Regions from separate parts of the Buttiauxella gaviniae genome, predicted to be linked through region 4. Evidence: predicted binding sites of a transcription regulator. Region 4 holds the regulator's gene; each other region holds the start of a gene.
The links. Region 4 encodes CRP, which controls carbon source genes, mostly activating them, when cyclic AMP is high. Its sites were predicted from a motif close to ATGTGANNNNNNTCACAT; they were not measured.
Positions count from the first base shown of each region.

Region 1: AB1E22_RS21345 (YchE family NAAT transporter) is a predicted target of CRP. The motif match lies at 3,800-3,817, and genes of this name have one in related genera.
Region 2: deoC (deoxyribose-phosphate aldolase) is a predicted target of CRP. The motif match lies at 6,571-6,588, and genes of this name have one in related genera.
Region 3: drpB (cell division protein DrpB) is a predicted target of CRP. The motif match lies at 3,808-3,825, and genes of this name have one in related genera.

Region 1 covers NZ_JBFMVT010000002.1:4,536,578-4,544,774, reverse strand. Annotated here, with positions in the region: gene tdk (thymidine kinase) at 162-758, shown strand; gene adhE (bifunctional acetaldehyde-CoA/alcohol dehydrogenase) at 891-3,575, opposite strand; gene AB1E22_RS21345 (YchE family NAAT transporter) at 4,055-4,702, shown strand; gene oppA (oligopeptide ABC transporter substrate-binding protein OppA) at 5,461-7,092, shown strand; gene oppB (oligopeptide ABC transporter permease OppB) at 7,177-8,097, shown strand; gene oppC (oligopeptide ABC transporter permease OppC) at 8,115-8,197, shown strand, end outside.
Region 2 covers NZ_JBFMVT010000002.1:3,091,697-3,099,893, forward strand. Annotated here, with positions in the region: gene AB1E22_RS14945 (MFS transporter) at 1-1,164, opposite strand, end outside; gene AB1E22_RS14950 (amidohydrolase family protein) at 1,234-2,094, opposite strand; gene AB1E22_RS14955 (aldo/keto reductase) at 2,091-3,041, opposite strand; gene AB1E22_RS14960 (mandelate racemase/muconate lactonizing enzyme family protein) at 3,057-4,211, opposite strand; gene AB1E22_RS14965 (RbsD/FucU domain-containing protein) at 4,224-4,724, opposite strand; gene AB1E22_RS14970 (ribokinase) at 4,730-5,659, opposite strand; gene deoC (deoxyribose-phosphate aldolase) at 5,732-6,433, opposite strand; gene AB1E22_RS14980 (helix-turn-helix domain-containing protein) at 6,690-7,586, shown strand; gene AB1E22_RS14985 (retention module-containing protein) at 7,963-8,197, shown strand, end outside.
Region 3 covers NZ_JBFMVT010000002.1:3,679,663-3,687,859, forward strand. Annotated here, with positions in the region: gene nfsB (oxygen-insensitive NAD(P)H nitroreductase) at 1-496, shown strand, start outside; gene AB1E22_RS17550 (putative quinol monooxygenase) at 499-801, shown strand; tRNA gene AB1E22_RS17555 (tRNA-Asn) at 996-1,071, opposite strand; gene mtfA (DgsA anti-repressor MtfA) at 1,172-1,969, opposite strand; gene ompC (porin OmpC) at 2,160-3,308, opposite strand; gene drpB (cell division protein DrpB) at 3,889-4,125, shown strand; gene AB1E22_RS17575 (phosphohydrolase) at 4,230-4,934, shown strand; gene AB1E22_RS17580 (DNA cytosine methyltransferase) at 5,047-6,468, shown strand; gene AB1E22_RS17585 (hypothetical protein) at 6,544-8,197, opposite strand, start outside.
Region 4 covers NZ_JBFMVT010000002.1:1,534,978-1,543,174, reverse strand. Annotated here, with positions in the region: gene ppiA (peptidylprolyl isomerase A) at 1-172, shown strand, start outside; gene AB1E22_RS07850 (putative adenosine monophosphate-protein transferase Fic) at 280-882, shown strand; gene pabA (aminodeoxychorismate synthase component 2) at 916-1,479, shown strand; gene argD (bifunctional acetylornithine/succinyldiaminopimelate transaminase) at 1,569-2,789, shown strand; gene AB1E22_RS07835 (YccS/YhfK family putative transporter) at 2,887-4,971, opposite strand; gene crp (cAMP-activated global transcriptional regulator CRP) at 5,160-5,792, opposite strand; gene AB1E22_RS07825 (OsmC family protein) at 6,107-6,511, shown strand; gene AB1E22_RS07820 (phosphoribulokinase) at 6,533-7,414, opposite strand; gene AB1E22_RS07815 (YheU family protein) at 7,555-7,773, opposite strand; gene AB1E22_RS07810 (hydrolase) at 7,775-8,197, opposite strand, start outside.

The sequences.
Region 1 (8,197 bases), 3.0 Mb from region 4:
TCAAACAACTGAGAATTTGATACATTTTACCTTCGCGACTTATATATCTATCCGGTACACCTTGGATTTTTCTTAACGCTAACAGGTACGATAACTCTGTAACGGCTTATGATATAATCCGTGTTAATAATATTTACATTTTAACTCAGGCTAGCTGACCAATGGCACAACTCTACTTTTACTATTCCGCAATGAACGCGGGTAAATCTACGGCATTACTGCAATCCTCATACAACTATCAAGAGCGCGGAATGCGTACCCTGGTGTATACCGCAGAAATTGACAATCGGTTTGGTTCAGGAAAGGTGAGTTCGCGCATTGGCTTGTCGTCGCCTGCCAGGCTCTTCAATGGTACAACGCAGTTATTCAATGAAATACGTGATGAGCATCAGCGTAATGCGGTGAATTGCGTTTTAGTAGACGAATGCCAATTCCTTACACGCGATCAGGTTCTTGCGTTATCCGATGTTGTGGATGAATTAGATATTCCGGTGCTCTGTTATGGCCTGCGAACTGATTTCCAGGGCGAGCTGTTTGGTGGCAGCCAATATTTATTGGCATGGTCAGATAAGCTGGTGGAATTAAAAACTATCTGTTTCTGCGGTCGCAAAGCCAGCATGGTGCTGCGTCTTGACCATGAAGGTCGTCCTTATAATCAAGGTGAGCAAGTGGTGATTGGCGGAAATGAACGCTACGTGTCGGTTTGCCGGAAGCATTACAAAGAAGCACTGCAGAAAGGCTCTCTGGAAGGCATTTAGAGCGTTTAAAATCCATAACGAAGGGGAAGGGTAGGCTTTCCTCTTAATCGCTGTGTGATGCTTTCTGCTTAGCTTTTCAAACAGCAGATACAAAAAAACCCGCCGAAGCGGGTTTTTTATTAGGCTAAACAATTAAGCGGTTTTCTTCGCTTTCTTGTCAGCTTTTACCGCTGGAGCAACGGTATTCACTGCTACTGCTGCTTCGTTAGCTTCTGAATACTCACGACCGTAGAAGGTATCCATCAGAATCTGTTTCAGTTCAGAGATCAGTGGGTAACGTGGGTTAGCACCGGTACACTGGTCATCGAACGCATCTTCAGACAGTTTATCAACGTGAGCCAGGAAGTCCGCTTCCTGAACGCCAGCTTCGCGGATGGACTTAGGAATACCCAGTTCAGCCTTGATGCTATCAAGCCATGCCAGCAGTTTCTCGATCTTAGCAGCGGTACGGTCACCCGGTGCGCTCAGACCCAGATGGTCTGCGATTTCAGCATAACGACGACGCGCTTGTGGGCGGTCATACTGGCTGAAAGCAGTCTGCTTAGTTGGGTTGTCGTTCGCGTTATAACGAATAACGTTGGAGATCAACAGGGCGTTCGCCAGACCGTGAGGAATGTGGAACTGAGAACCCAGTTTGTGAGCCATTGAGTGACACACACCCAGGAAGGCGTTCGCAAACGCGATACCCGCGATGGTCGCAGCGTTGTGTACACGCTCACGAGCCACTGGGTTTTTAGAACCTTCGTTATAAGACGCTGGCAGGTTTTCTTTCAGCAGTTTCAGCGCTTGCAGAGCCTGACCGTCAGAGAATTCGCTCGCCAGTACAGAAACGTAAGCTTCCAGTGCGTGGGTCACGGCATCCAGACCACCGAAGGCACACAGGGACTTAGGCATATCCATTACCAGGTTGGCATCAACAATCGCCATATCTGGAGTCAGAGCGTAGTCCGCCAGCGGGTATTTCTGGCCAGTGGCGTCGTCGGTAACAACCGCAAATGGCGTTACTTCTGAACCGGTACCGGAAGTTGTGGTGACCGCGATCATTTTCGCTTTCACGCCCATTTTCGGGAACTTGTAGATACGTTTACGGATATCCATAAAGCGCAGCGCCAGTTCTTCGAAGTGGGTTTCTGGGTGTTCGTACATAACCCACATGATCTTCGCAGCATCCATTGGGGAGCCGCCGCCCAGCGCGATAATCACGTCTGGTTTGAAGGAGTTTGCCAGCTCTGCGCCTTTACGTACTACGGACAGAGTAGGGTCAGCTTCAACTTCGAAGAATACTTCGGTTTCAACGCCAGCCGCTTTCAGAACAGAAGTGATCTGGTCTGCATAGCCGTTATTGAACAGGAAACGGTCGGTAACGATCATCGCACGTTTGTGACCATCAGTAATCACTTCGTCCAGCGCGATTGGCAGGGAGCCACGGCGGAAGTAGATAGATTTCGGAAGTTTATGCCACAACATGTTCTCAGCTCGCTTAGCAACGGTTTTCTTGTTGATCAGGTGCTTAGGACCCACGTTTTCAGAGATGGAGTTACCACCCCATGAACCACAACCCAGAGTCAGGGAAGGCGCGAGTTTGAAGTTGTACAGGTCACCGATACCACCCTGAGAAGCCGGGGTGTTGATCAGGATACGTGCAGTTTTCATTTTATCGCCGAAGTGCTTAACGCGCTCTGGCTGGTTGTCCTGGTCGGTGTACAGGCAAGAGGTATGACCGATACCGCCCATCTCAACCAGTTTCTCAGCTTTTACAACAGCGTCTTCGAAGCTCTTAGCACGGTACATAGCCAGAGTTGGAGACAGTTTTTCGTGAGCGAATGGCTCAGAATCGTCAACAACGCTAACTTCACCAATCAGAATCTTGGTATCAGACGGTACTGTGAAGCCTGCCAGTTCAGCAATTTTAGTTGCTGGCTGACCAACGATAGCGGCGTTCAGTGCGCCATTTTTCAGAATGATATTCTGAACGGCTTTCAGTTCTTCGCCCTGCAGCATGTAGCCGCCGTGAGAAGCGAAACGCGCACGTACTGCATCATAGGCAGAATCAACAACGATGACGGACTGTTCAGAAGCACAGATTACGCCGTTATCGAAGGTTTTAGACATCAGAATAGAAGCAACAACACGTTTGATGTCGGCAGTTTCGTCAACAACAACAGGGGTGTTACCTGCGCCTACGCCGATGGCTGGTTTACCGGAGCTATACGCGGCTTTAACCATGCCTGGACCACCGGTTGCCAGAATCATATTGATATCTGGGTGGTGCATCAGTGCGTTAGACAGTTCAACAGAAGGCTGGTCAATCCAACCGATCAGATCTTTAGGTGCACCCGCAGCGATGGCAGCTTGCAGAACGATGTCTGCGGCTTTGTTGGTCGCATCTTTTGCACGTGGGTGTGGAGAGAAGATGATTGCGTTACGCGTCTTCAGGCTGATCAGAGATTTAAAGATAGCCGTTGAAGTCGGGTTAGTGGTTGGTACGATACCGCAGATGATACCGATAGGCTCAGCGATAGTGATAGTACCGAAAGTGTCGTCTTGAGACAGGACACCACAGGTCTTTTCATCTTTATAGGCGTTGTAGATATATTCGGAAGCAAAGTGGTTTTTGATCACTTTATCTTCGACGATACCCATGCCAGATTCGGCAACGGCCAGTTTCGCTAGAGGGATTCGAGCATCAGCAGCAGCCAGAGCGGCGGCGCGGAAGATTTTATCAACTTGCTCTTGAGTAAAGTTGGCATATTCACGCTGGGCTTTCTTGACGCGCTCTACAAGGGCGTTAAGTTCAGCGACATTAGTTACAGCCATAATGCTCTCCTGATAATGTTAAACTCTTTTAGTAAATGAGCTGCTCGAGACGAGAGTATAGTCAGCGGGCAACAGCTTGCGTAAAAGACGGGCCACGACTATCCAAAAACTTCCCAAAACATCTTGCTGATTTACTAAAAGAGCCTTATCTAAAAAACCTATTCATACTCAGAATGAGTAGCTCTTCAGGTGCATCCAAGAGTACTCACTTCTGGGTAGGTTTTTTGTGATGTAAATCACATTATTCTAAGGCTGACACCATTCAGCATGATGGAATCAGGTTACTGATAAGTCTTTAAATTTTTTGTCACAGCAATAGCAAAACAAATTACCATATTTTCAACAAGTGAGTAACAATATCGATTAATATCGCAATTGCGTATAAAAGTAGTTATCTATGCTGCGAAAGGGCATAGCGCCAGCAGTGGTTTTCCATTACATTACCGCGGCCTTTGCTACGTTTATTTGCGGAGTTTTTAGTGGCTCAATCTTTGTTTGATTTGCCTACCTATTTTAAGTTCTTTATTGGCTTGTTCGCGCTGGTAAACCCAGTCGGGATCATTCCTGTTTTTATCAGTATGACCAGCTACCAAACGGCGGTGGCGAGGAATAAAACCAACCTGACTGCAAACTTGTCGGTGGCGATTATTCTATGGACCTCGTTGTTCCTCGGTGACGGTATTCTGCAATTATTTGGCATATCAATTGATTCTTTCCGCATCGCAGGCGGCATCCTGGTGGTGACTATTGCCATGTCGATGATCAGCGGTAAGCTGGGGGAAGATAAACAGAACAAACAAGAAAAATCAGAGAGTGCTATCCGAGAAAGTGTGGGCGTCGTTCCTCTCGCTCTACCATTAATGGCAGGGCCGGGCGCAATCAGTTCAACTATCGTGTGGGGCACCCGGTACCATAGCTGGAATTATTTGGTTGGTTTTTCGATAGCTATTGCGCTGTTTGCATTTTGCTGTTGGCTGGTGTTCCGTCTTGCTCCATGGTTGGTTCGTCTGCTTGGGCAAACGGGAATCAACGTTATTACCCGTATCATGGGCCTGTTATTGATGGCGTTGGGTATCGAATTTATTGTGACTGGCTTAAAAACGATCTTCCCAGGATTATTAAGTTAGTTCTGCTGAAACTTTCATATGAAAAAGCAGATTAAATGTTCTGCTTTTTTACTGTTATTTTCCCTCCAACGTGATTGTTTTACGAACATTTTGTTCTGTTCATAAAAAAATCTTTCATAAGAAAATGCTTTGGAAACCGCATATTAGCGGCTATACCCCCATGCATCTGTACATAAAACTCACAATTGCTAAGTTATTTAACTCACACTACACAATGATGCTTGCTGCGGCTTTATTGAGATGATATTAGTTAATCAAGCTATATTGCAGATGAATGTGCTAAAAAATAATCAATTGTTAATTTTATGTGAATCACAGTATCCTGCTGTGATGTGACAAGATGAACAACCTAGGACTTGCTAGTTTCTCTTTTATTTTTAACGGGTTAAACCGATAAATAGCACTGATTTTCTTTCTCGCCTAAGAGTGGTTAGCAAAGATTAAAGAGAAATGGTTAACAAATTTGCAAATTGTATTGGCGGGGATCAGAGGCTTTTGATACTTTCCGGACAACACAATTATCTGATAAACGTTTCATTTACAGATGACTCATTAAATCAACCTGAGAACAGGGTAGGTTGATTAAGAATCGACGGAGCAGGGTGCCAAAAAGAGCATCCCCCAAATAAAGTCGGTGATAGCAAGTAAGACAGAAGTAAATCCTGGCAGTCGCATAACGCTCTTGCATTGTTAAGGAACCCCAAGGGGAAGAGGCTGGCTTTCGGGTCGGTAATTATAATGAGTGGAGTATCAACACAATGTCCATCATCACAAAAAAAAGTCTGGTAGCAGCAAGCATTTTAACCGCGCTAATTGCTGGAAACGTTGCCATGGCGGCCGAAGTTCCTGCAGGTGTTCAACTGGCTGAGAAGCAAACGCTGGTTCGTAATAACGGTTCAGAAGTTCAGTCTCTGGACCCGCACAAAATTGAAGGTGTTCCGGAATCCAACGTTAACCGCGACCTGTTTGAAGGCCTGCTGGTGACCGATCTGCAAGGCCATCCATCGGCGGGCGTTGCCGAAAAATGGGATAACAAAGACTTTAAAGTCTGGACATTCCATTTACGTAAAGACGCGAAGTGGTCCAACGGCGAGCCGGTTACCGCGCAAGATTTCGTCTATAGCTGGCAGCGTCTGGCTGATCCAAATACCGCTTCCCCGTATGAAAGCTATCTGCAATATGGCCACATCGCGAATATCGATGACATTATTGCCGGTAAGAAAAAGCCTTCCGAGCTGGGTGTAAAAGCGATTGATGACCACACTCTGGAAGTTACGCTGACCGAACCGGTTCCTTATTTCTATAAACTGCTTGTTCACTCTTCCATGTCACCGGTACCAAAAGCGGTGGTTGAGAAATTTGGTGATAAGTGGACTCAGCCTGCAAATATCGTTTCTAACGGTGCCTATAAGCTGAAAAATTGGGTCGTTAACGAACGTATTGTGCTCGAGCGTAATACTAATTACTGGAATAATGGCAAAACCATTATTAATGAAGTGACCTATCTGCCAATCTCTTCTGAAGTGACGGATGTTAACCGTTACCGCAGCGGTGAAATCGACATGACGTATAACAACATGCCGATTGAATTGTTCCAGAAGCTGAAAAAAGAGATCCCACAAGAAGTTCACGTTGATCCGTATCTGTGTACTTACTATTACGAAATCAACAATCAGAAAGCGCCATTCAACGATCCACGCGTACGTGCCGCTCTGAAGCTGGGCCTGGATCGTGACATCATCGTCAACAAAGTGAAAAACCAGGGCGACCTGCCGGCTTACGGCTATACCCCTCCTTATACTGACGGTGCAAAACTGACTAAACCTGAATGGTTTGGCTGGACGCAAGAAAAACGTAACGAAGAAGCTAAGAAATTGCTGGCAGAAGCGGGCTACACCAAAGACAAGCCGCTGACCTTCGACCTGCTGTACAACACCTCTGATCTGCATAAGAAACTGGCGATTGCGGTTTCTTCTATCTGGCAGAAAAACCTGGGTGTGAACGTGAAGCTGGAAAACCAGGAGTGGAAAACCTTCCTCGATACCCGCCATCAAGGAAACTTTGATGTTGCGCGTGCGGGCTGGTGTGCGGACTACAACGAACCGACCTCCTTCCTGAACACTATGCTGTCCAACAGCTCAAACAACACTTCTCATTATAAGAGCGAAGCGTTCGATAAAATCATCGCTGATACGCTGAAAGTGTCGGATGAAGCTCAGCGCAGCGCGTTGTATGACAAAGCCGAACAACAGCTTGATAAAGACTCCGTGATTGTTCCGGTTTATTACTATGTGAATGCCCGTCTGGTTAAACCATGGGTAGGTGGCTACACCGGTAAAGACCCAATGGATAACGTGTACGTGAGAGACCTGTACATCATCAAACATTAATGGCAATTCGTGGGGTAGGGTTAACCTTACCCCATCGTGTCTTATTTAATCGCACACATAGGCACAAGCCAGAAGGTACGGGCAATGTTGAAATTTATTCTACGTCGTTGTCTGGAAGCAATTCCGACACTCTTTATTCTAATAACGATTTCATTCTTTATGATGCGTTTGGCACCGGGCAGTCCTTTTACCGGTGAACGTGCGCTTCCGCCAGAAGTTATGGCGAATATTGAAGCGAAGTATCATTTAAACGACCCCATCTCCACGCAATATTTCAGTTACCTGAAACAACTTGCCCACGGCGATTTTGGTCCGTCATTTAAATATAAAGATTATTCAGTAAACGATCTGGTGGCCTCAAGCTTCCCTGTCTCCGCTAAATTAGGCGCAGCAGCATTTATTTTTGCTGTGGTGCTGGGTGTTTTAGCTGGGGTTATTGCCGCGCTGAATCAAAATACCAAATGGGATTATGCCGTAATGGGGATAGCCATGACCGGGGTCGTTATCCCCAGTTTCGTGGTCGCGCCGTTACTCGTTTTGATATTTGCTATCACGCTTAAATGGTTACCCGGCGGCGGGTGGAACGGCGGTGCACCGCAATACATGATTTTGCCGATGGTGGCACTTTCATTGGCGTATATCGCCAGTATTGCGCGTATTACCCGTGGCTCTATGATTGAAGTTCTGCACTCAAACTTCATCCGTACCGCCCGCGCCAAAGGTCTGCCGATGCGTCGCATTATTTTGCGCCACGCGCTGAAACCTGCGCTGTTACCGGTTCTCTCTTATCTGGGCCCGGCGTTCGTCGGTATCATTACCGGTTCAATGGTTATTGAAACCATTTATGGATTACCAGGAATTGGTCAACTGTTTGTTAACGGTGCACTGAACCGTGACTACTCTCTGGTGCTGAGTCTGACTATTCTGGTTGGCGCTCTGACTATCCTTTTCAATGCGATTGTTGATGTGTTGTACGCCGTCATCGATCCGAAAATCCGTTACTGATACTGGAGCTCGCTATGATGTTGAGTAGTAAGAAAAACAGCGAGGCGCTGGAAAACTTCAGTGAAAAACTGGAAGTAGAAGGCCGTAGCCTCTGGCAGGA
Region 2 (8,197 bases), 1.6 Mb from region 4:
TACGGTGGCGATAGTCAGAATACCCATATCTTTACCGGCCTGTTTGCCGCCGCCGGGTAATACTTGCGTCATCAATGCCATATCAATGGAGGTATAAGCCCCGTAGCCCAAACCCAGAATTGCCGCGTAGTAATACATGCCGTTTAATGTAGGCACGAATAACGGAATCATCAAGCCAATTGCCATCAGAATGCTGGAGGCGAACACAAAGATTTTACGGCGCTGGTATTTATCGGAAAGATAACCGGAAACCAGGCCAGAAAATAGCAAGGTGACTAAGGTAATAATGGAGATAGTGCCAATCGCGTAGTTGGAATCTTTAACGCTTAATCCAATATAGTCCTGAAGGATATACAGTTGGTAAGTCACTACCCCCTGATAACCGAGAAACATGGCGAAGCGGCCAAAGAATGCCCAGCCAAAATCTGGATATTGACGCGGGCTTACCCAAAAACTTTTGAAGAAGGTTCCCCATTTAAACGATTCCACTTCCAGCGTTCGGGTGGAGGGTTCACGGTTGATAAGCACAAATGCCACGCAGCACGCGATGATGGCAAGCCCGAACACCAGATAACCTAATTGCAGATTCCATGCGAGATAACCGGCGACAATGATCCCCACCGTACCGCCTGCGGTGGAGCCCGCACCCACAAAGCCTGAAGCGATACCACGGTTTTCAGGCCGGAAGCGGTCGGCAACCACCGTGGCTAAGGGGCCATTCATGCAGTTGAGCGAAACGGCCGCCATCAACCAAAATACGGCAATTCCCGCGACGGTAGTCACCATCGAAATCCCAAAAATCGCCAGCCCGCCGATGAGCGCCCCGCCGACAATCCACGGTGAACGCCGCCCCCAGGTGGAACGGCAGCGGTCAGATAATGCCCCGGCAATCGGCTGCGCGAATATCGTAAATAACAACGCCGATGTCATAACAATAGCCAGATTATTGGCTTTGTTTGCCGGATCTATTTGCGCGATATGGTTAGGTAATAAAACCGAAATTACCCCGCAATAAAGCGCCAGTAAAACGAAGAAATTAGTAAATAACGACGCAAGGAGTATTTTCTTTTTTCTCCCTGAAACCAGTAAGGTATTTTCTGATGTTTTATCGCGAAACTGGCTGCCTGCAGTAGTAGGGTGCAGGGCATTGCTATTATCAGACATGCTTATTTCCTCAATTATTATTTTCAGCAGGGTGTAGCGAAATAAACGACATCCAAACCTTATTTGTGATTATCCTCCTGAACCTGATAAATAAACCTCACGGGTATTTCCGGCCATAATGGCGTGTTTGTCACACGCGGGCAGATCCGTAATGGCTTTTTCAACGCACTGTTTCCAGCGTGAGTAGCCGCCAGCGAGATTGATAACGGGCCAGTCGCCTCCAAATAGACAGCGGCCTGCGCCGAAACAGGCGATTGCGTGCTGGATCCACGGGGCGAGTTGCTCATCTTGCCAGGTTTGCCAGTCTGCTTCCGTAGGCAGACCTGAAATTTTGCAGTACAGAGAAGGGAACGAGGCAAGGGTAGCCAATGCGTTTTGCCAGGCGTCCCGGCCGTTGTGGGCAACATCCGGTTTTCCCATGTGATCTAACACCACTCGCGCAGTCGGTTGCTGTGTAAACAGCCAGCTTAAAAGGTGATAAACAGCAGGCAATTGCTGTGCCCGGACACATAAATCGAGAACAAAACCGGCTTCTGCCGCCGCCAGCAGACCCGCGCGGTAATGGGCATCATAAAAAAGCGCGAGCGGCTCATTCTGAAGTGAGCGGCGAATCCCCACCACGCGGGGCATGGCGCGTAACTGGTGCAGCAGGGGAATCACCGATTCGCCCTTTTCCAGCGGTGCCCAGGCTACGATACCGGCGATGGGAAAAGGGGAATGGGCGGCTTGCTGGTTAATCCAGTTCACCTCATCTAACACCTGATTTTCCGCGCAGTCGGCCTGAACAACGATAGCCGCGTTCGGGATTTCCCCTTGGGCTGCAAAATGCTCGGGCAGATGCGCATGGTTAAGCTGTGGAACATCGCGAAGCCAGGCGTAGTCCAGCCGCCGCGGGTCCCACAGATGCAGATGGCTGTCTACCAGCGTCATTTTTGGGCTTTTCCCCCGTTGCCGGGCAGCACGTCCCAGCCCAGATTGAGCACGGGTGCCAGCAGGGCATCTATTTTCTCAAGCAATGCGCCGTCCAGCGGCCGATCGCTCCAGCGCACATTATCCAGCATGTTTTCCTGGCTGGCGGTACCGATAACGGTGGAGGCGATGCCTTGTTCAGCGGCGGTCGTCAGAGCAAACTGCAGCGCCACCTGCGAAATAGGGGTGCCTTCGCGATCGCACAAATCAGAGACGGCGCGGCAGGCGTTCTGTACCTCCTGATGCGCCGGATGCCAGGCCGGTGCGCCACTGCGGGTCAGCAACCCCATCGACAGCGGCGAGGCATTGAGCACGCCGATTCCGGCCTGGTTTAGCCGCCTTGCCACTGCCCCCAGGCGGCGATCCTGTAGCGTCCAGGTGCAGTAAGCCATCACGGTGTCGACTTTCTGCTCAATCGCCAGCTTTTCCAGGAATGCGAGGTCGTAACCGGTAATGCCGACGTGCCGCACAACACCGCTCTTTTGCAGTTCACGCAGCGTGGGAAGCGCCTCCTCAACCACCTGGCGTAAGTCGCCATATTCAACGTCATGGCACTGGATTATGTCGATATAGTCTGTGCCAAGACGCGCCAGGCTTTCATCCACGCTGCGTAGCGTTGCCTCCCGGGAAAAATCCCATTGGCTATCGCCGTAGCGCCCGACTTTGGTTGCAAGGGTATAACTTTTGCGTGCTACCCCTTTTAGCGCGATGCCCAGGGCCGTTTCCGCTTTGGTTAAACCGTAATAAGGCGCGACATCAAAATAGTTAACCTCATGCGTAAGCGCCGCTGCCACGGTTTCATCGGCTTGGTGCTGCGAGACGGGGTGATAAATGCTGCCCAACGATGCGGCACCCATCGCCAGAACGGGAACCTGAATGCCTGTGCGCCCTAAAGCTACTGTTTTCATTTTCCTGTTCCCTGGTTATTCATGATGTTGTGTGGATCTAAGGGATAAACGCAGCCCGGCCCGAGCAGGGCGAACGTGAGGCCCTTGCGGTGTGGCCCAACTCCCTTCGTTGAGGTGGTGAGTCAGCGCATTTTCATCCACGGTGATCCCGAGCCCCGGTGCTTCGCCCAGGATAATTCCGCCATTTTCGATGCGCTGATCGACGTGCAGCCCAAGCGGGAAATCCAGGTCCTGAACTTCACAGCTCAAATGGTTGGGAATCGCCGCCGCTGCGTGGGCGACAGGGTTGGCGTTATAGCCGACGGGGCTTACCGGTAAATTGAACGCGTGAGCAAGATTGGCGACGCGCAGGAAATGGCTGATTCCCCAACACATCCCGGCCTGCAAGACATCCACAGCCTGTTCGCGTAGCAGCGGTTGAAATTGTTCGATGCCGGTCAGATTTTCCCCGGTGGCGACGGCGCAGTTTGTTTGCTGGCGAATGAGCGCGTGACCGGCGGCGTCCCAGCGTCTGACGGGTTCTTCAATCCAGCTCAGATCGAGCGTTTCTTCCAGGCGTCGCACGTAGCGCACGGCCTGTTTGGCGCTCATAGATTCATTTACATCAATCATGATTGCCGGGGAGGGGGAGTTGCACAGGTACACTTCCCGTACCGCACGCAAACGCTCAATATCCTGCTCAACGTCGAGGCCGCCTTTAAGTTTGAAAGCGCTAAAGCCGCGTTCTGCAAAACGGCGATGCAAATTCACTAACTCGCTAAGAGATAAGGGGAAATCCAGCCCAGAGGCGTAGCCGGGCACAAACGGCGAGCGAGCCCCCAACAGCCGCCAAAGTGGCTGGTTTGCCAGTTTGGCTTTCAGATCCCACAGCGCCATATCGACCACGCCAATCGCCCCGAAAACAGAGCCCGCATGGCCGCTTTTAAAAACCCACGACTGCATTCGGTCATAAAGGGCGGTGACGGCACGCGGATCTTCCCCTTCAATTGCCGGGAAAATACGCGCGATATCCGCGTGCCCGCCCAGCCCGACTCCGCAAACGCCTTCATCCGTTTCCAGGATGAGCAGGGGAACTTCCGTCACACCCGAATCAACGGTGCCATTAATATCGCCGATGGGTCGCCCCCAGCGATGCAACGTTTTTAGCGAACGCCAGCCTGTGATTTTCATCATTCCTCCCTGTCAGTTAAGTTCTGGAACGACGTTGTCGCGAATACGCTGGCGTCTTGCGACATAGGCGGGAAGCGGGGCTACACCCGATTGTTCGGTAAACCAGGCAAACGGATCGGTGCTGGCAACCAGCGCGAAATTAGCCCAGGGGTTGAATGAGCCGGAGCGGATAATCACTTTTGCCCGATGGGCAATATCGTGACACAGCGTTTCGTGGCTGGCGGTGTGAAACTCTGCGCCGGAGCCGGTATAAATTGACTGCACATCACGGTAAAGCTGCGGATGGCAATCGCGCACTTCGCTGGCAAAATGCACCTCTTCGGCAAAAATCTCCTGGCGAAGGACGCGCAAAATCTCCAGCACATCGACCTGGCCTGGCCAGAATCCTAAATCAATACGTTTTGCCTGGGGGGCAATCGGGAAGCCCGCGTCCGTCACTAAGACGATGTCGGTATGGCCTAAGGTGGCTAATGCAGCGGCGAGTTCAGGGTGTAAGATTCTATCGGGTCTCATTTTTTTTATTCCTCTGCGACGAGCATGTTTTTCATAAAGGCATCGATTTCTGCGCGATGGCGATAGGAGGGCACCGTCTCCCAATGGGTACAGCACAGCGCCGCGGTGGCGTTTGCCAGTAACACGGCGTCGCTGATGGATTGGCCTTCATCCAGCGCCACCGCTAAAGCCGCGTTAAAGCTGTCACCTGCGCCATTGCTGTCGACAACGTCGACTTTACAGGGCGGGATTTCCTGCGTGTCGTTATGGCTGAAAACGGCAGAACCGGCGTCCCCCAGCGTCATCACAACATACTGGCAGCCCGTTTCGAGCAAGAGATCGGCGATTTCACGGTTGCTGCGTGCATCATCGGGTGCGAGCCCAAGTGCGACGCGTGCTTCGGTTTCATTGGGGGTCAGGTAATCAATGGCGCTGAGATCGACCCCGCGTAAATTGCGGGCCGGGGCAGGATTAAGAATCGTCACTTTCCCCAACGCTTTGGCTTTGCGTAAGCCGTAGAGTGCGGTATCCAGCGGGATTTCAAGCTGTGCAAGAGCGACACCGGCGCGTTTAAGCTCAGGCAAGGCCTGATCCACCAGGGCGGGAGTAAAGAGTTTGTTGGCCCCCATATCCACGACAATGATATTGCGTGCGTCCTTATCTTTAATGATGAGCCCGGCACCGGTAGGCAACGCTTTTGTGATGGTAAGCGACTGAATATTGATGCCTTCCTGCTGCATCAGGCTGACAAATTCGTGCCCGAAAGCGTCATCTCCTACGACGCCTGCATAAAAAACATCAGCCCCAAGCCGTGCCGCCTGAACGGCCATATCGGAGCCTTTGCCACCCCAGGTCTGGCGAAAATCGTCGCCAATGAGCGTTTCACCCGCCAGGGGAATGCGGTCAGCGGTCATAACCAGTGCTTTCGCGTAGCTACCGAGAATAAATACACTCATCACATACTCCGTTAACTGTGCTGTCTGTTTTATTGAAAATGCCGCCGCCATAAGAGTGACGGCATCCGTCGATCAATAAGCGTTGATGTCCCCTGTCAGGCCTTTCACTAATTCCGGGCCGGAACTGGTGCCGACCAGCTCTGCGCCAGCCATAAACATCTCTTTCATTTTTTCCAGCGTGTTGACTTTACCGGAAACTTTTACCCGGCAGGGGGCCTGAATATTGGCTTTGAGAAGTCGAACATCTTCGGCGGTTGCCGCGCATCCCCCTTTGCCCCAGCCGCTGGACTGTTTCACCCAGTCAATGCCCGCTTCGTAGGCATAACGGGTGGCTTTGATCTTCATTGCCTCTTCAGTAATGAAGCCAAATTCCAGCATCGCTTTAACTTTCATGCCCAAGTCATGTGCAATGTGGGTAACTTGTTTTAGTTCATTGAAGTAAAGGTCATCCAGGCCGCCGAGTAAAAAACCTGGGTTAGGAGGGAAATCGAACTCGTCCGCCCCTTCTTTTACCAGCTCGCGTATCACGGCGACTTTCATGGCGGTGGTGTCGTTGGCCTGCGGGAAGTTAACGGTGGTGGCAACCCGGACGCCGCTGCCTTTCAGGACGTCTTTTGCAACGGAAACCCAACAAGGGGCAATCATTGCTGCGTCAAATTGATACTCCATGCAAATATTCAGGTGCTGGATAAGCCCTTCGCGCGTCAAATCCGGACTGACGTTAGTAAACTGGATGGCACTCGCTACCTGACGGGGATCGTTAAAATCAATCATCTACCTTTACTCCTATTGGCTAAGTTAACGCACGACTATTTATGTGGTGAATATGACGTTTACTTTAGGCAGCGATGGCGGAGAGCGTAATAGCTGGAATTCCATGCGATATGGACAGAATTTCCATGTCAACAAAGTTGTGAGCTTGTTCAAAAATCTATCAGTGCTATAACGACATTTCATGTTTTTGCCGCATCGCCATGCCACGATGAACTAAGGTGTGTGGAGCGTTTTGGGGCTCAAACGGGGATCTGTCATGGAAAAAATCGCGCAGCAAACGCAGATTCTGGCGAACTGGTACCGGGAGTCAGATAAGTTTTCGACGCTGATGAATTACCAGATTTTGCGCGCAGGCCATATTCGTACCGCAGAAAACTTCCGCGTGAGAAGGCAGTCGGTGGTGGGGCATGAGCTGATTTTCTGCCTGAAAGGCAGTGGCTTTGTCCGCCTGGAAAATAGCCTTTATGAAGTCAACGAAGGCTGCCTGGTCTGGCTCCCCGTCCGCTGGCCGCATGAACATTTCCCCGATAAAAATGACCCATGGGAAATATTATGGCTGCGCATCGATAGCGAAAAATTAAGTAATATCATGCAGATTCTGGATGTTCCGCAAAATCCGGTATTCCAGTTTGAAAGCCCGGAAAAGGTGACTGAAATTTATCACCATATTTTCAGCTTAATGAAAAGCCATACCCTGGTGACGGACGCCCATTGCGATGAACTCTGTTCGCGGCTTATTTTCACCTTACTTGAGAATCGCAGCGCCGAAACCACAAAGTCTCCGGTTATTACCCATCGCGGCCTCGGGCGATTGATTTATCAGATTCACAGCCATTACAGCGATGACTGGGATATTGAAAAATTTATGCAGTACTGCCAGGTGAGTAAATCACAACTTTTCCGCTTATTTCAGATGACGTTTAACCAAAGCCCATTGCGCTGGTTAAAAAATTATCGTTTATCCCAGGCGCGCCGCTTACTGGTTGAAACGCAGGAGTCGATAGGGCGAATTTCAGGCCTGGTGGGGTATAACGATCCGCTGCACTTTTCCAGGGATTTCCACCGTTCGGTAGGGTTATCCCCCAGCGAGTTTCGCCGCCGGGAGCAACGTCTGGACTGGGAGCAAAATAACTCAGGCGAGGGTTCACGTTGATAATCAATGGCGAGATATATTCTTTTAATTAACGCCCGCCGTCATATTAATTAACAACGAATGTCATTATTTCTCTAATTTTGGGGCGTCGTAACACGCATCAAAAATGCTATTTAATGTTTTTTAATATACTGTTTCACTTTGTATCATTTTTGATTATATTCATTGGTTAGTTAGCGTGTTAATTAAAATCTAATAACCGTTTTTGCTGTTTTTTAAACTATCGCGGAAGAGCTATTGTCCATTAATGGGTATTTATAAACCTCTCCTTGGTTGTGTTTGAATGAAAAAACATTGTTATTAATTATTTAATTAATCCCAGTATTTATAAAAATAACGATGGTATACCCAAAATTCAAATTCAAGAGAGGAAGCGGTGAGTCAATTACTCGGTGTCATTAAAGCTGTCATTGGTCAGGTTTATGTAGTTGAAGCGGATGGCTCACGGCGTCTTTTGAAAGAAGGCGACAGGATCTACAGCGGAGAAGAGATTGTCACGGGCGACAGCGGGGCGGTGAGTCTCTCTCTGCCGGACGGTAAAACGCTGGATCTCGGGCGAAACAGCCACTGGAGCGAACACGGCTTCAACGCGGTAAATAATGCAGAACATG
Region 3 (8,197 bases), 2.1 Mb from region 4:
CGATGAAGCGAAGGCGCGTATTGCGAAAGCGACCTCCGGTTTTTATGTGTTCAACGAGCGCAAAGTGCTGGATGCTTCCCATGTTGTGGTGTTCTGCGCGAAAACCGCAATTGATGAAACGCATCTTTCTAAACTGCTGAGCCAGGAAAACAGCGATGGCCGTTTTGCCAGCCACCAGGCGATGGAAGGGCAGCACAAAGGCCGCTCTTATTTCGTGAATATGCACCGCTTTGATTTAAAAGACGCGCAGCACTGGATGGAAAAGCAAGTTTACCTTAACGTCGGGAACTTCCTGCTGGGCGTCTCCACACTCGGTATCGATGCGGTACCCATTGAAGGTTTCGACGCGCGTATTCTGGATGAAGAGTTCGGCCTGCGTGAAAAAGGCTTCACTAGCCTGGTTATCGTGCCTGTTGGCTACCGTAGCGCGGAAGACTTCAACGCGGGTCTGCCAAAGTCGCGCCTTGAGTTCAGCGAAATTCTGACGGAGTGCTAAAAATGTCTGACAATACGCTGTCGATTATCGCGGTGCTGAAAGCTAAAGAAGGCAAACGCGAAGCGCTGAAATCTGCTCTACAGGCGTTGATTTTACCGACTCGCCAGGAAGAGGGATGCCTGGATTACGCCCTGTTCCAGCTTCAGGATTCACAGGATGTGTTTTACATGCGCGAGTCCTGGAAAGGGCAGGAAGCGCTAGATGCACACATCGCGCTGCCACATTTTCAGGCGTTTGTGCAGCAGATGGATGATTTACTGGCAGAACCTTTGCAACTGGTTCGTTTGAATGCGGTAGAACCATAACGGGCTGGCTTTGAGACTGATAACAAACCTCATTGCTGCATGATTCCGTAGGTCGGGTTAGCGTCGCGACACCCGACAACACCGCATTAATTGGTGGATGACACTATCGCTTATCCACCCTACAAACTGCGTCGTACTTTCTGGCGCTGAAAAGCAAAAAAGCCTGCTTAGTTTCCTAAGCAGGCTTTCGAATTTGGCTCCTCTGACTGGACTCGAACCAGTGACATACGGATTAACAGTCCGCCGTTCTACCGACTGAACTACAGAGGAATCGTTTGAACGAGGCAAATAGTAACGTTACGTTCAAAAAGAGTCAATGACAAAAATAACATGTTGATTCAAATGATTAAATTAAAATCAACTTGTTGAATTAATGCACCGTATTTCCCCCGGATGCCGTTATGTTTTCACTCTCGCGCAGGCGTAACAACGGGTCCTGACCATAAAACAGGCAAAAACGTTGATAAAGTGAAGGGAAGCGCGGGGCGAAAAGCTCGGGCGCACTGAAAAAATATTCTGATAACACCGCGAAGCATTCGGCGGGTTCCGTGGCAGCGTAAGCATCAATGCTGGCGGCATTTTCGCCCACCATATCAATTTCTTCCTGAATGTTGCTCATGGCGGCGTGAAGATCGTGCTCCCAGCCCGCGACATCGCGCAAGGCTATCAGCGGAATACCGCTGGCCCGGTCGCCGTTACGCATATCCAGTTTATGAGCCACTTCATGGAAGACGAGATTAAACCCCGACGCATCAAATGAATCCTGCACGTCGAGCCAGTTGAGAATAATCGGGCCTTGCTGCCAGCTTTGACCGGATTGCACCACGCGTTGGTTATGCACCAGGCCAATATCGTCTTCCCATTCGTCGTCGACCACAAAGGGAGCGGGGTAGATAAGGACTTCGTGGAAGCCATCCAGCCACTCAATGCCCAATTCCAGCACCGGCAGGCAGAACAGTAATGCGATACGCGCACTTTTCAGGTCATCAAGTTCGAAACCCTGCAAAGGGACCAGGCGCTTTTGCTGTAAAAAACGATCGGCAAGCCGCACCAGTTTTTCTTGCTCGGCGGGGGTGAGCGTTGCCAGTACCGGAATGGCTAAAGCCTGTTCCCACGGCAATGCCGTGACAGCAGATGAATCACTTGATTTCCAGGGCCACTTAATCATGTTACTCGCTCGCAAAGTCATCTCTTGAACGGAAAACTACTATACCCGAAATAATTCGGGCTGCATCAAAGTGGCGGGTGATTACATCCAGAACGTGAAGCGTGACGGGTAACGAGGGGATTTTAGTGCGATGAAAGCAACAAAGCCCGCAGATGCGGGCTTTAAGATAAGGCATAACAGAGGGGAAAACTTAGAACTGGTAGATCATACCAACGCCAACTACGTCATCGGTAGAGATACCCATGCTTTCATAGAATTCGTCGTCTCCATCCAACAGGTTGATTTTGTAATCAACATAAGTGGAGAAGTTTTTGTTCAGATAGTAGTTCGCGCCAATGGAAACGTATTTAACCAGGTCTTTGTCATTCCAGTCGCTGTTAGGTGCGAAGTCTTGAGTGAGGTCTTTACCTTTAGATTGCAGGTAAGAGATTTCTGGACGCAGACCGAAGTCGAACTGGTATTGGGCGGTTACTTCAAAGTTTTGGGTTTTGTTGGCTACACATGAGCCACAGTTATCGTCACTGCCAACTGAAGTCATGTTGCGTGTTTCTGAATACATGGTTGCCAGATAGATATCGTTAGCATCATATTTCAGACCCACAGTCCAGACATCAGCTTTCTCACCTTTAGCACTACTGCGGGTCTGTTGTTCGTTGGTACGATCAGAAGATGCGTAGGCAGCACCGGCACTAAAGCCCATACCGAAATCGTAAGTTGTAGATGCACCCCAACCGTCGCCATTGTCTTCACGCAAATTGTTGAGTTCGCGATTACCCGTGCCTTCTTGGTCAAACAAACCATTTGAACCTTCGTTAGCACCTTGATACTGGATAGCGAAGTTCAGACCGTCAACCATACCGAAGAAGTTAGTATTACGGTAAGTGGCAACGCCGTTAGCACGGCCAGTCATAAAGTTGTCGGCGCGGGTGTAGGAGTCGCCACCGAACACTGGCAGCATATCCGTCCATGCTTCTACGTCATACACTACGCCATAGTTACGACCGTAATCGAATGAGCCGTAGTCACCGAATTTCATACCCGCGAAGCCCAGACGGGTGGAGCTCTGGTTGCCACTGGTTTCTGTGTCGTCTGCCTGAATGTTGTATTCCCACTGACCAAAACCAGTCAGTTCGGAGTTGATCTGCGTTTCGCCTTTAAAGCCAACACGAACATAAGTCTGATCGCCATCGTCACCTGCGTTATCAGAGAATTGATGACGCGCATCAACTTTACCGTACAGATCCAATTTATTGCCGTCTTTATTATAAATCTCTGCCGCGTGTGCAGAACCCATAGCTAATAAGGCAGGGATTACTAATGCCAATGCTGTTCTTTTCATTTATACATTCCTTGAAATCATAATCATTATGAATAATAAGTTGCATTAAGTCCTCGACAACCGCAGCAATCTTATTACAGGTAGTTCAATTTATTTATCACTAAACGTGTAACTGAATTATTTGAAATAAGACAAATTGTTTCACAGTAAATACCGCTCATCTATTTGATTTTATTGGATTTAATAAAGGTAGGTGCGGATCTTTAATATATTTTATATATGTATATTATTTTTTAGATATAAAAAAATAATCATATTTTGAATATATAAAAGTTGTTATAAGAAAATATCTCCCATCAAAAGTTGCTTGCTGGTTCATGTTTAATTGCTGCTGTATTTAATATTAAAAACTACTTTGTTAATCCAAATCTCGGGCGGCGAATAAATAACCTAATGTAATGGCAATGTTATTATGATGAAAAGACAATAGGGTAGGTAAGTGGTATTAAGAAAATTCCTAACGAAAACGTGGCATTAGGGCTGTTAAGGAAGAGCAAAAATATGATAAAAATCACATTCGCAGATGGATGACCCATCGGAATACACAAGCTAATCGATTGAGAGAGTTATGTCAGACGTTATGGATGCGAAACCGACCCGAACTCCGGGTGGCAAATTGGCGCTGTGGTTGTTCTATGGATTTTGCCTGTACACGGTTTGGGCCGTAGCGCGCTATTTTTGGGTGGTTAGCGATGTCACCGAAGGTGATATGGGAACACTCGGGGGCAAACTGCTCGGCGCCTTAATGGGGCTGCTGGTTCTGGGTTCCGTGGCGGCTTTGTTAGGCTGGCTTGCCTGGTACACGCGTGCCAGGTAAATAAAATCGTGCCAATGTGGGTTATTGCCGGGGGTAAACTTGCTAATTTTGTGATCCTGTACTCATATTAAGTACCGGGTCCAGCTACGAAGTAAGGAGTACGTATGCCGATAGCCCACTGGCAAGCGCGTTTTGAAGAGTATCTGCACCGTCACTGGTTGCAGGACGATAAAGCCCATGATGTGGCGCATTTTCGCCGCGTATGGAAAACATCACAGCAAATCATGGAAACCACGGAGGCTGACCGCCTGGTGGTGCTAACTGCCTGTTATTTCCACGATATTGTCAATTTGCCGAAGAATCACCCCGAGCGCCATCTCGCTTCCACCCAGGCCGCACAAGAGACGCTGCGTATTCTGGATGCACATTTTCCCGATTTCCCACACCCGCTGTACGATGCAGTAGCTCATGCGGTACGTGCCCACAGCTTCAGTGCTGGAATTGCGCCGCAGACCCTTGAGGCGAAAATTGTCCAGGACGCTGACCGGCTGGAATCGTTAGGAGCCATTGGCCTGGCGCGAGTGTTTTACACCTCCGGCGCATTGGGTCGCCCGCTATTTGATAGCGAAGATCCCCTGGCTTCCGGGCGTGAACTGGACGACGCAACCTATGCGCTTGACCATTTCCAGAAAAAATTACTTAAACTCCCTGATACTATGCAAACCGAGGCAGGGCGCGCCCTTGCTCGCCATAATGCCGATTTTTTAGTGAATTACATGGCCAAACTTTGTGCCGAACTAAAAGGCAATTACTGCGATATTGACCATAATGTCGTTCAGCAATTTGCTCCGCAAATACATTCCGCCTGATAATTTCTTTAAAAACAAAAGGGATGCCCGCAACGCTTGCGGGCTGTTCTGATTCTCTCTGGGTCAAATCAGTGATAGAGTCGCACTCTCTTTTCCCCTGAAATGGTTCATGATGAACGACCTCGACGCAATTGCCGAACAACTCTCCCAGCAAGCAATCCTTCAGCAACAACAGCAACTGGAAGATGATTACGCGTTAGTGAAGCGCATTCTGGAAATCTACGACCAGAAAACTGTGGCACATCATCTACGTCAGGTTAGCGGTGACTGGACTCGCGAATCACTTAATCGCTGGTATAACCGTAAATCTTCGCCACGTATTTTGACGGCTGCGGAAAGCAAAATGCTGCAAAATATGCTGCCGCCATTACCCGCGCACCATGGAAAATATGCTTTTAAATTCGTTGATTTATTTGCCGGTATTGGCGGGATCCGCAGCGGGTTTGAAGCAATTGGTGGGCAATGCGTATTTACCAGCGAGTGGAATAAACACGCGGTGCGTACCTATAAAGCCAACTGGTATTGCGGCGCTGAGAGCCATCAGTTCAATCAGGATATTCGCGATGTTACCCTCAGCAACCGCGATGATGTCAGCGATGAGCAGGCCACCGCGCATATTCAGGCTATGTTGCCGGATCACGACGTACTGCTCGCGGGCTTCCCTTGCCAGCCGTTCTCCCTGGCTGGCGTGTCGAAGAAAAATGCGTTAGGCCGCGCGCATGGCTTTGCCTGCGAGACACAGGGCACGCTGTTTTTCGACGTGGCTCGAATTATCGATGCGAAACGCCCGGCAATTTTTGTGCTGGAAAACGTTAAGAATTTAAAAAGCCATGATAAAGGCAATACGTTCCGCATCATTATGGAAACGCTCGACAGCCTGGGGTATGAAGTGGCTGACGCGGCAATAATGGGGGCGGGGGATCCTAAAATTGTTGACGGTAAAAATTTCCTGCCGCAACACCGCGAACGCATTGTGCTGGTGGGTTTCCGTCGCGATCTCAATCTTCATAAAGATTTCACCCTGCGCAAGCTCAGCGAGTTATATCCGCCGCGCCGCCCTTCCTTTGGGGAGTTACTGGAGCCGACGGTGGATGCCAAATATATCCTGACGCCGACGCTGTGGAAGTACCTTTATTACTACGCCAAAAAGCACCAGGCGAAGGGCAACGGTTTTGGTTATGGTCTGGTCTCGCCTGAAGATCCAGCCAGCGTGGCTCGCACGCTGTCTGCGCGTTATTACAAGGATGGCGCTGAAATTCTTGTTGATCGCGGGTGGGATAAATCGCTCGGGGAAGAAGATTTTGATAATGCTGAAAACCAACTGCGTCGTCCGCGTCGTTTAACGCCGCGTGAGTGTGCGCGTTTAATGGGGTTTGAAGCGGTGCAGGGGAATGCGTTCCGTATTCCGGTTTCGGATACGCAGGCTTATCGGCAGTTTGGAAATTCAGTCATCGTGCCGGTTTTTGCCGCCGTGGCGCGTTTACTGGAATCAAGAATTGCTCAGGCAGTTGAAATAAGAAAATCTAAAAAATAAACCACGCGAATTGATATAAAAAAAATCCCCTCCTGAAATACATCAGAAGGGGATGGATAACTTACTTAACGCTTATCAGAACTTCACTTTCAGATTCAGGTTCAGGCCTTTGTCAGACGCGCCGTCTTCTTTCCAGTTGTAGGCATCCATCGCCAGAGACGTATTGCCCTGGCTGTAGCTGACGCCGACCTGAGACAGGCTGTTCACGCCGCCGCCTTTCTGGCCGTCATCCACACTGAAGCGCTGGCCGGCTGCACCCTGCAGGGAGGCAGACCGTGCGCTCTTGCTGTAGGAGAGGTTAGGGCCACCTTCCACGCTGGCCGTCGCTGCCCAGCCGTTCTTACCGGCATAGGTCAGTTCCATTCCGGCGATGGCATCAACCGCGGTTTCGCTGCCTGCATCCATTTTCAGGTTGTAGTCGTTCGCACCGGTTTCGTTCACGCTGCCGTCACGGGTGTGACGCACTTTAGCGCCGACGGACGGTTTGAAGTTCAGCGTGTCGCTCAGGGCAAAGCCTTTGCTGAACTGGCTCTTCAGCTCCATATACTGCTGGGTATTTTTGGAGTCCGCCACTTCGTTCACGCTGCCGTACTGGATAGAGCGGCTGCTGTCGAGCTGATGGTTGTCATAACGCAGGGCGTTATTCCAGCTCATCTCGTCGCCGAGGTCCATGTGATGCTCCAGACCGAAGAACTGGCTGTAGCCGCCGGTCAGGCCGTTGTCGCCTGCGGATTTCACATCGCCGTTACCGTCCAGACGGGCAATACCGTACTGCAGTTTCAGGGTCTGGCTGTCAGTCAGGCTCAGCTTCTGGCTCAGGGCCATCATGTCGTACTGGGTGTTGTTGCCCAGTTCGGCACGTTTGTCGCCTTTCGCCACCACGTTAAAGCCGAGGCCGCTTGAGGTTTCAATGGCGCTGTCAGCCAGCATGGTGAAGCGGTTGCTCAGGACTTTCGCCTCGTTAAACGCGGAGGTCGCCTTGCTGCCGGAAAGCTGCTTCATGGCGTTGGTGACGTCTTTTGCCGTTTTCAGGTTCAGGCTCTGGTAGAGGGCGTTATTGGTGTAACCCGCTTCCAGTGCGCCCGCCACGCTGTTCACGCCAGCGTCGGTGACCACGTCGGTGTAGGCCTTTTTGGTCATGGTGACGTCCACGTTGCCGCTGGCGTCAGTTTTGCCTTCTGCGCTCCAGACCACAGAGTCAGCCTGGATGTTTTCCGCACCCTGGATATCGGTCCCCTGGAAGACGTTATCGAAGGTTTCGGTTTTCGCAGCGCTGCCTTCAGTGAAGCCGGTATCGACGGTGACGCCGGAGACATCTACGTTGCTGCCATAGAATTTACCCGCAGAGCCATCAGCATTGGTACCCACGCTGTAGCCTTTAAGAAGCGCTGGCGCACCCGTCACCTGCGACTGCGGCGTGCTGCCCATATGGACATTACTGTTATCAATGGCGCTGCCCATATAGTTGACGGTGCCTTTGTTAACAATCTGGCTGCCGGATTTGCCGTCGGTATAGAATGCGCGGCCAATATCCGTGTTGATATTAATCACACCGGAGGTGTCGTTGATGGCTTTACCACCATTCATGGCTCCCAAACCAACCAGTTGCGCCTTTGAGCCATCGCTGACGGTAGCCGCATCGGCTGTCAGGGTAATCGTGCCCTGGTTAGTGGCCGTGCCGCCGCTAAGGGCAAGCATACCGAAGCCGGAGTTATTGACGGTAATATTT
Region 4 (8,197 bases):
CGCTTTCCTCGATCACGGCCAACGTGACTTCGGTTACGCGGTGTTTGGTAAAGTTGTGAAAGGGATGGAAGTGGCCGATAAGATCTCTCAGGTACAGACTCATGATGTCGGTCCATACCAAAATGTTCCGTCAAAACCGGTAGTTATCCTCTCTGCGAAAGTCCTGCCATAAAAATCGCCTGCGCGGGGCATTGCGTCCCGCGCAAAATTCACCTTCCTGCACTTCCCCCAATTGCTGCTTATACTTGTGGCAAGAATGGCTTATGTGAGGGAGGCATCATGGCAAAGAAACTTACCGATAAACAAAAGTCCCGCCTTTGGGAGCAACAGCGTAGCCGTTCTTTTCAGGCCAGCACTTTGCTTGATGTGCTTGAGCCTCATGCGCAAGATGAGTCTATCGCTCAGCGCGTAGCGACGATCGAGCTGGGCCCGTTACATCGCGGATTACCCTGGTTGTGCGCCATTCATCAGCAACTTTTTCAGGATGTTTTTGACTGGGCGGGTGAGCTGCGTGATGTGGATATTTCCAAAGGGGAGACTCGCTTCTGCCATTTCGAGTACATCGAAAACGAAGGCAACGATCTGATGCAGGAGATGGAGAACGAGCATTATTTGACAGGGCTTGCCAGAACCGAATTTGTTCATCGCCTGGCGCATTACTACTGTGAAATTAATGTGCTTCATCCCTTCTTTGTTGGCAGCGGCCGTGCGCAGCGCGTCTTCTTCGAGCAACTGGCGATTCATGCAGGTTACGTTCTGGACTGGAGTGGCGTGGATCCTGACCAATGGCGGACGGCGAATCAGGCCGGTGCGCTGGGTGATTTAGGGCCGCTTACGGAGATTTTCACTAAAGTGGTGAGTGAAGCGGGCGAAAGCGAATAGAATACCGCGGTTCTTTTTTACCCTGGAGCCGCGATGCTACTGCTTATCGACAATTACGACTCATTCACCTGGAACCTTTATCAGTACTTTTGCGAATTAGGCGCAGAGGTAGTGGTGAAACGTAACGATGAGCTGACCCTTTCTGACATCAGCGCCCTGGCTCCTGAAAAATTGGTTATCTCACCCGGCCCATGCACACCCAATGAAGCGGGCATTTCCCTTATGGCGATTCAACATTTTGCCGGACAACTGCCGATTCTTGGCGTTTGCCTTGGGCATCAGGCCATTGCGCAAGCCTTCGGCGCAACGATTGTGCGTGCAGAAAAAGTGATGCACGGCAAAACGTCTGTTATTTCGCATAATAATAGCGGCGTATTTTGCGGCCTGAACAATCCTCTTACCGTTACGCGTTATCACTCTTTGGTTATCGACCCTGCCACGTTACCCGCCTGTTTTGAGGTTACGGCATTGACGGACAAGCAAGAGATTATGGGCATCCGCCATCGTGAGCTTGACCTGGAAGGGGTGCAATTCCACCCGGAAAGTATTCTTAGCGAACAGGGGCACCAACTGTTAGCCAATTTCCTTACGCGTTGATTTTTTATTGCCAGATAATGATTTTTTATGCATATTTCATGATTATATTTTCAATTGTGTTTTATGCGTAAAAAGGGGATGGGCAATAAATGGCAACTGAACAATCAGCAATTACCCGCGCAACTTTCGATGAAGTCATTCTGCCGATTTATGCACCGGCTGAGTTTATTCCGGTAAAAGGAAAAGGCAGCCGTGTATGGGACCAACAGGGCAAAGAGTACGTTGATTTCGCGGGGGGAATCGCGGTTACCGCGTTGGGCCACTGCCATCCCGCGTTAGTGGAGGCCTTGAAAAGCCAGGGTGAAACGTTATGGCATACCAGTAATGTTTTCACTAACGAACCTGCGCTGCGCCTGGGCCGTAAGCTGATTGATGCCACTTTTGCAGAACGCGTGCTGTTTATGAACTCCGGCACTGAAGCAAACGAAACCGCTTTTAAACTGGCACGTTACTACGCATCCACGCGCCATAGCCCGTATAAAACCAAGATTATCGCCTTCCATAATGCCTTCCACGGGCGTTCATTGTTTACCGTTTCTGTTGGCGGCCAGCCGAAGTATTCCGATGGTTTTGGCCCGAAGCCTGCGGATATTATTCATGTGCCGTTTAACGATTTGCATGCGGTAAAAGCGGTGATGGACGATCACACTTGCGCGGTGGTGGTGGAACCTATTCAGGGCGAGGGCGGTGTCACGGCGGCAACGCCGGAATTTTTACACGGTCTGCGCGCGCTGTGCGATGAACATAAAGCCCTGCTGGTGTTCGATGAAGTCCAGTGCGGTATGGGGCGCATCGGGGAGCTGTTTGCGTATATGCATTACGGCGTGACGCCAGATATTTTGACCAGCGCTAAAGCCCTCGGTGGTGGATTCCCGGTGAGCGTGATGCTGACCACTCAGGAAATCGCCTCGGCATTTCACGTCGGCACACATGGCTCAACCTACGGTGGAAACCCGCTGGCCTGTGCCGTAGCCGGTGCAGCATTCGATATCATCAATACGCCTGAGGTGTTGAAAGGCGTCTCGGTGAAGCGCGAGCAGTTTGTGAATCACCTGCAGCACATTGACGAGCAGTTTGATCTGTTCAGCGATATTCGCGGCATGGGTCTGCTGATTGGTGCTGAGCTGAAGCCGCAATACAAAGGCCGCGCGCGCGAATTCCTTTATGCTGCAGCACAAGAGGGCGTGATGGTTCTAAACGCGGGGCCGGATGTGATGCGTTTTGCGCCATCGCTTATCGTTGAAGAGGCGGATATTGCAGAGGGTATGCAGCGTTTTGCGAGCGCGGTCGCAAGTATCGTTAAAGGTTAAATATTCGCGTCATTCGGTGGGTGGTGCTGGACGCTAATCCACCCTACTAAAGGCCGTTGTAGGTCGGATTAGCGTCGCGACACCCGACAATTCCACCTTACGACCGGCCTAAGCGGCGGTTCAGCCAAATCCCATGATGGGGACGCTGACGCCATGCCACCGAAGAAATGGTGTGCATGGTGCTGAGATGGCCCAATATCCGCTGTAAATGTTGTTCCATCGTGCTTAATGGCCCGCTCGGTAGCCCTTCCAGCGGATCCAGAATATTGGCGTCATTGGTTTCCCCCGGCCCATCATATTGCAGCCGCTGCTGACAGCGTTGCAGTGCAATTTCACACGACTGCAAATAGCGCTGGGCTAAATCCGGCGTCAGCATGTTGTGCTCACGCGCCAGGGTCGTCATCGCATTAATGTGTTCGACGATAAACTGACTGTGTGTGACCCACAATTTCATGTCGGCCAGATAGTCGGAATTAAAGCCGGGCTCTTGCATCGCCTGGTTGAGGGAGTTAAACAGGGCGTTATGCGCCTGGTTTACTTTCATGCGTTGATAGGCGAGAGGCGTAGGTTCCGGGTCGCTACTCAGGATCAGGCGAATAGCGTCCTGGTCTTTCTCAAGCGCATCGTGGGCGTTCTGGCGCAATAAGCCGCTCTGCCACTGCGGCCACAGCCACAACATGCCACCGAAGGCAATCAGGCAGCCCAGCAGGGTATCTATCAGGCGAGGAACGATGTACTGCTCGGCGCTCAGGGTGATCAGTTGCAGTGTGTAGACCGCCGTGACCGTGAAGCCAATCGTTGCCCAACCGTAGCTTTTACGAATGAATAAATAGCTGACCAGGGTTATCACCAGCATCGCCGTCAGCGCAATGCTCTGTGGGAAATGGAAGTGTAGCGCCACACCGGCGATTGCCAGGCCCGCCATGGTGCCCGCCGAACGGTGGAGGATACGAACGCGTGTGGCGCCGTAGCCGTTTTGCGTGACGAACATGACCGTCATCAAAATCCAGTAAGGTTTGGGCAGATGTAAGAACGCGCCCAAAATGCTCGCGATAGTGAGCATGACACCCAGCCTTGCGGCGTTGCGCAGCGCTGCCGATTTCAAAGACAAATAGCTTTTCAGTGCGGCCCACAATGGCAACCGGCGCTGCCTGTCTTCCATCAAATCACGGATATAGAGCGGGCGTTGAGTCCGCAGCACGCGCGCGATACGGCTGAAGTGATAATGACAAAATTGCCCAACTGGGTTGTCTGGATTCTGACGGGCGATTTTCTCAAGCGCATCAATCTGTTTTTCCATTGTGAAGCGGCGGGGAAAACGATGGTAAAGAATGTCATCAGCCAGCACACGTAAACGTGCGGCAGTAGTCTGTGCATTCCAGCGAATTACCGCTTCGGCGTGGCTTTTTTCAACCAGCTTTTGTACTTCGGAAGGTTGGTGCAGACTCACGGAGATGTGTTCTTGTAAATCCAAAGCCACCTGAAAGGCGCGTAACAAACGCTTGTAACCATTTTGCTGATTCGCCGCCAGCATGTGCAGTTGTTGATAGCACACGGTGATGAGGTCGACCGCTTTTTGTTGGCGAGCCAGTAAGGGCGGGAGTGTTTTTTCAGGATCGGTGTGCTGAGTTAGCATGCCGTATTTGGCTTCGCAATAATCCGCAAGCTGGCGATAGAGCAGGCTAAGCGATTCCCGCAGTGGCTGTTCGCGCCACATCCAGAACCAAACCCAGTTAAATACGCCGTACCAAATTGTGCCGGAGACATACAGCAGCATCGGCTTCCAGATTGGCATGTTCCCGGCCATGCTGAGGGTAAAGATAGCGGCAATCAGCGAGGCGGGAAGCAGACGTGCGTGAAGCGCACTGATTTCAGCCGTGACGCCCAACAGGAGCGCCATCACCATAAGAATCAGAGGCAGCGGTACGGCGGTATACAGCAGTAAAAGCTGCATGATCAAACTGCTGAAAGCAAAAAGGCTGCCGCCAATAATCAGGCGTTTGAAGAAGCGTTTATGGGGTGTATCCAGACCGGCAATATTACAGCAGGCGGGGACTAACGAGAAAAGCAGCCCAGATTGCAAATCGCCAAAGAGCAAACCTACCGCCACGGGAAGACATAACACCAGCGTTTGTCGCAGTGCATAGTTGACTTCGGGATGGTAGATCAGTCTGCGCCACATATACCCTTCTTACTTGAAGCTGCAGCGGCGTTAGCTGCGTTCATTCACCCGAATCACTTACTTTAGTAAGCTCATCGGGATGAACTCACTTGCTGCCTTGCTGCAGCTTCAATTACTCGGGTATAAGTGAATTTTAAAAATAAAAAAGGCGTATTACCGAAGCGATACGCCATTTTTCAAGCAGGAGATTAACGAGTGCCGTAAACGACGATCGTTTTACCGTGAGCGGAGATCAGGTTTTGATCTTCCAGCATTTTTAGGATACGGCCTACGGTCTCACGTGAGCAACCGACGATCTGACCAATTTCCTGACGGGTAATTTTAATCTGCATACCGTCCGGGTGGGTCATTGCATCAGGTTGTTTTGCGAGGTTCAGCAGTGTCTGCGCGATACGGCCCGTCACATCCAGGAACGCCAGATTACCGACTTTCTCAGATGTCACTTGCAGACGGCGTGCCATCTGCGAAGACAGGCGCATCAGAATGTCTGGGTTGACCTGAATCAGCTGGCGGAATTTTTTATATGAAATTTCAGCCACTTCACAAGCGCTCTTAGCACGAACCCAGGCACTACGCTCCTGACCTTCTTCGAACAGCCCTAACTCGCCGATGAAATCGCCCTGATTCAGATAAGAGAGGATCATCTCCTTGCCCTCTTCATCTTTAATCAGAACAGCCACAGAGCCCTTGACGATGTAATACAGCGTCTCTGCTTTTTCACCCTGGTGAATCAGTGTGCTCTTCGATGGATACTTATGAATATGGCAATGAGACAAGAACCATTCGAGAGTCGGGTCTGTTTGCGGTTTGCCAAGCACCATGCGCGGTTATCCTCTGTTTTATAACTGGCTACCAACGACAAGACGCTAAACATCCTGTCTGGCGTTGCAAGTATTAGAATATTCCCCACCTTGGGGAGATGGCATGCAAGTCATTCTTGCTGCCTGTAATTAGTGATGTCCTCTGCATACATACATAACGTCAATGTATCGATGTAGCATCTGGATTGTTTTAGCATAGCTTTTGGCAAGTGTCTCCTATTGTCTCGTTTCAGCTTGACGCAGGTCGCCTTCCGTTGCCAGTTTTGCTCCTTCCGCGTACTCTGGAAGGTAATTTTTTCAACGGGGGAAGCAACATGCAAGCACGTGTGAAGTGGGTTGAAGGGTTAACCTTTCTTGGAGAGTCCGCTTCAGGACACCAGATTTTGATGGACGGTAATTCTGGCGATAAAGCGCCGAGTCCGATGGAAATGGTGCTGATGGCCGCGGGGGGCTGTAGCGCAATCGACGTGGTTTCTATTTTGCAAAAAGGTCGTTATAACGTGACGGATTGCGAAGTTAAACTGACCTCCGAGCGCCGCGAAGAGGCACCGCGTCTGTTTACGCATATCAATCTGCATTTCATCGTGACGGGCATCGATTTGAAAGATAACGCGGTTTCCCGCGCGGTGGATTTGTCTGCTGAGAAATACTGCTCTGTTGCATTGATGCTGGAGAAAGCAGTAAGCATCACCCACAGCTATGAAGTCATTGAAGGCTAGTCGGTGATTGCGGGGCGGTACTTAGCCGCCCTGATTATTGATATTTCGACCTTCTGCCAGACGCTTAACCAACGGCGTCATAATCAATTCCATTGCCAGCCCCATTTTGCCGCCCGGCACCACTAATGTATTGATGTGTGAAATAAATGAGCCCTGCAACATAGCGAGCAGATACGGAAAGTCGATGTCATCCAGACCGCGGAAATGAATCACAACAAAACTCTCATCCAGCGATGGAATGCCACGAGCTGCAAATGGGTTAGAGGTATCAACCGTTGGAACGCGCTGGAAGTTTATATGCGTGCGGGAAAACTGCGGGGTGATGTAGTTGATGTAATCGTCCATCGAGCGTACTACGGAGTCCATTACCGCTTCTCGAGAATGCCCACGCTCGCTGGTGTCACGCACCAGTTTTTGTATCCACTCCAGGTTTACGATCGGCACCACGCCTACCAGTAAATCGACGGCATTGGCCACGTCGTGCTGAGGCGTTACCACTCCGCCATGCAAACCTTCATAAAACAGCACATCGGTAGGTTCAGGGAGGGGCTGCCACGGCGTAAAGGTGCCGGGGATTTGGTTCCAGGGAACGGCTTCATCATAAGTATGCAGATACTTGCGCGATTTACCTTGCCCGCTTTTCCCGTATTCAATGAACGTTTGCTCAAGTAAACCGAAGTCGTTGGCTTCCGGGCCGAAGTAACTGATATGGCGCCCCAGGTCGCGGGCTTTACGAATCGCCATATCCATTTCAGGGCGCGTGAAACGATGGAAGCTGTCACCTTCAACTTCGGCTGCACGGAGATTGAGTTGTTGGAAGATTTTACGGAACGCAAGGCTGGTGGTTGTCGTTCCTGCACCGCTGGAACCTGTTACGGCAATAACCGGATGTTTGGCTGACATAAGGCAACAACTCCATGGGTAAAAGCAAACGTGTTTTAGCTGATGACCCTCACCCTAACCCTCTCCCCGGGAGAGGGGGATTGAGCTGGAAAGGGCAGGGGTGAGGGTGATAGATGAGCAGCCTTATAGAAGATTAACACCTAGCCGCGAAATTGCCCGCGAGCCATGATATTCACCGTTTCGTGCAGCTCCGACCATACCAGCACAGCCTCACCGCTTTGCAGTTGGCGCTTAACATCCGCCACCTTTTGCTCCAGCGAGCGCTCTTGTTCACCATAATCTGTACCTTCCCGTAATACAAAGGATTCAATCAGATTATCAAGCGTTTCGGGAGGGAGATCTTGCCATGGAATCATCATATTACTGGTCCAGGAATTGAGATAGCCATTGTGGGATGCGTTGTTCCAGCCACATTTCAGGACGGCGCAACGTGCCGCCAACAAACCCGACATGCCCGCCGTAGCGCGTGAGTTGATATTCAATATTGGCAGGTAAAATCGCCGTGTCAGGAATCACATTATGATCCATAAAAGGATCATCTTTGGCGTGGATGATGAGCGTTGGCGTTTTGATTTGTGGCAGCAACGGCATCGCGCTGCACTGACGGTAATAGTCGATAGCATCAGCAAAACCGTGAATCTTTGAGGTAATCAAATCGTCAAATTCACGCAGACGGCGCATCCCTTTGAGCTGGCGCATATCGACAGGAAGCGAGCCCGGATAACTCCTGAGCTTACGCGCCGCATTTTTCTTCAGCAGATTCAAAAGATAGTGCTGATAGAC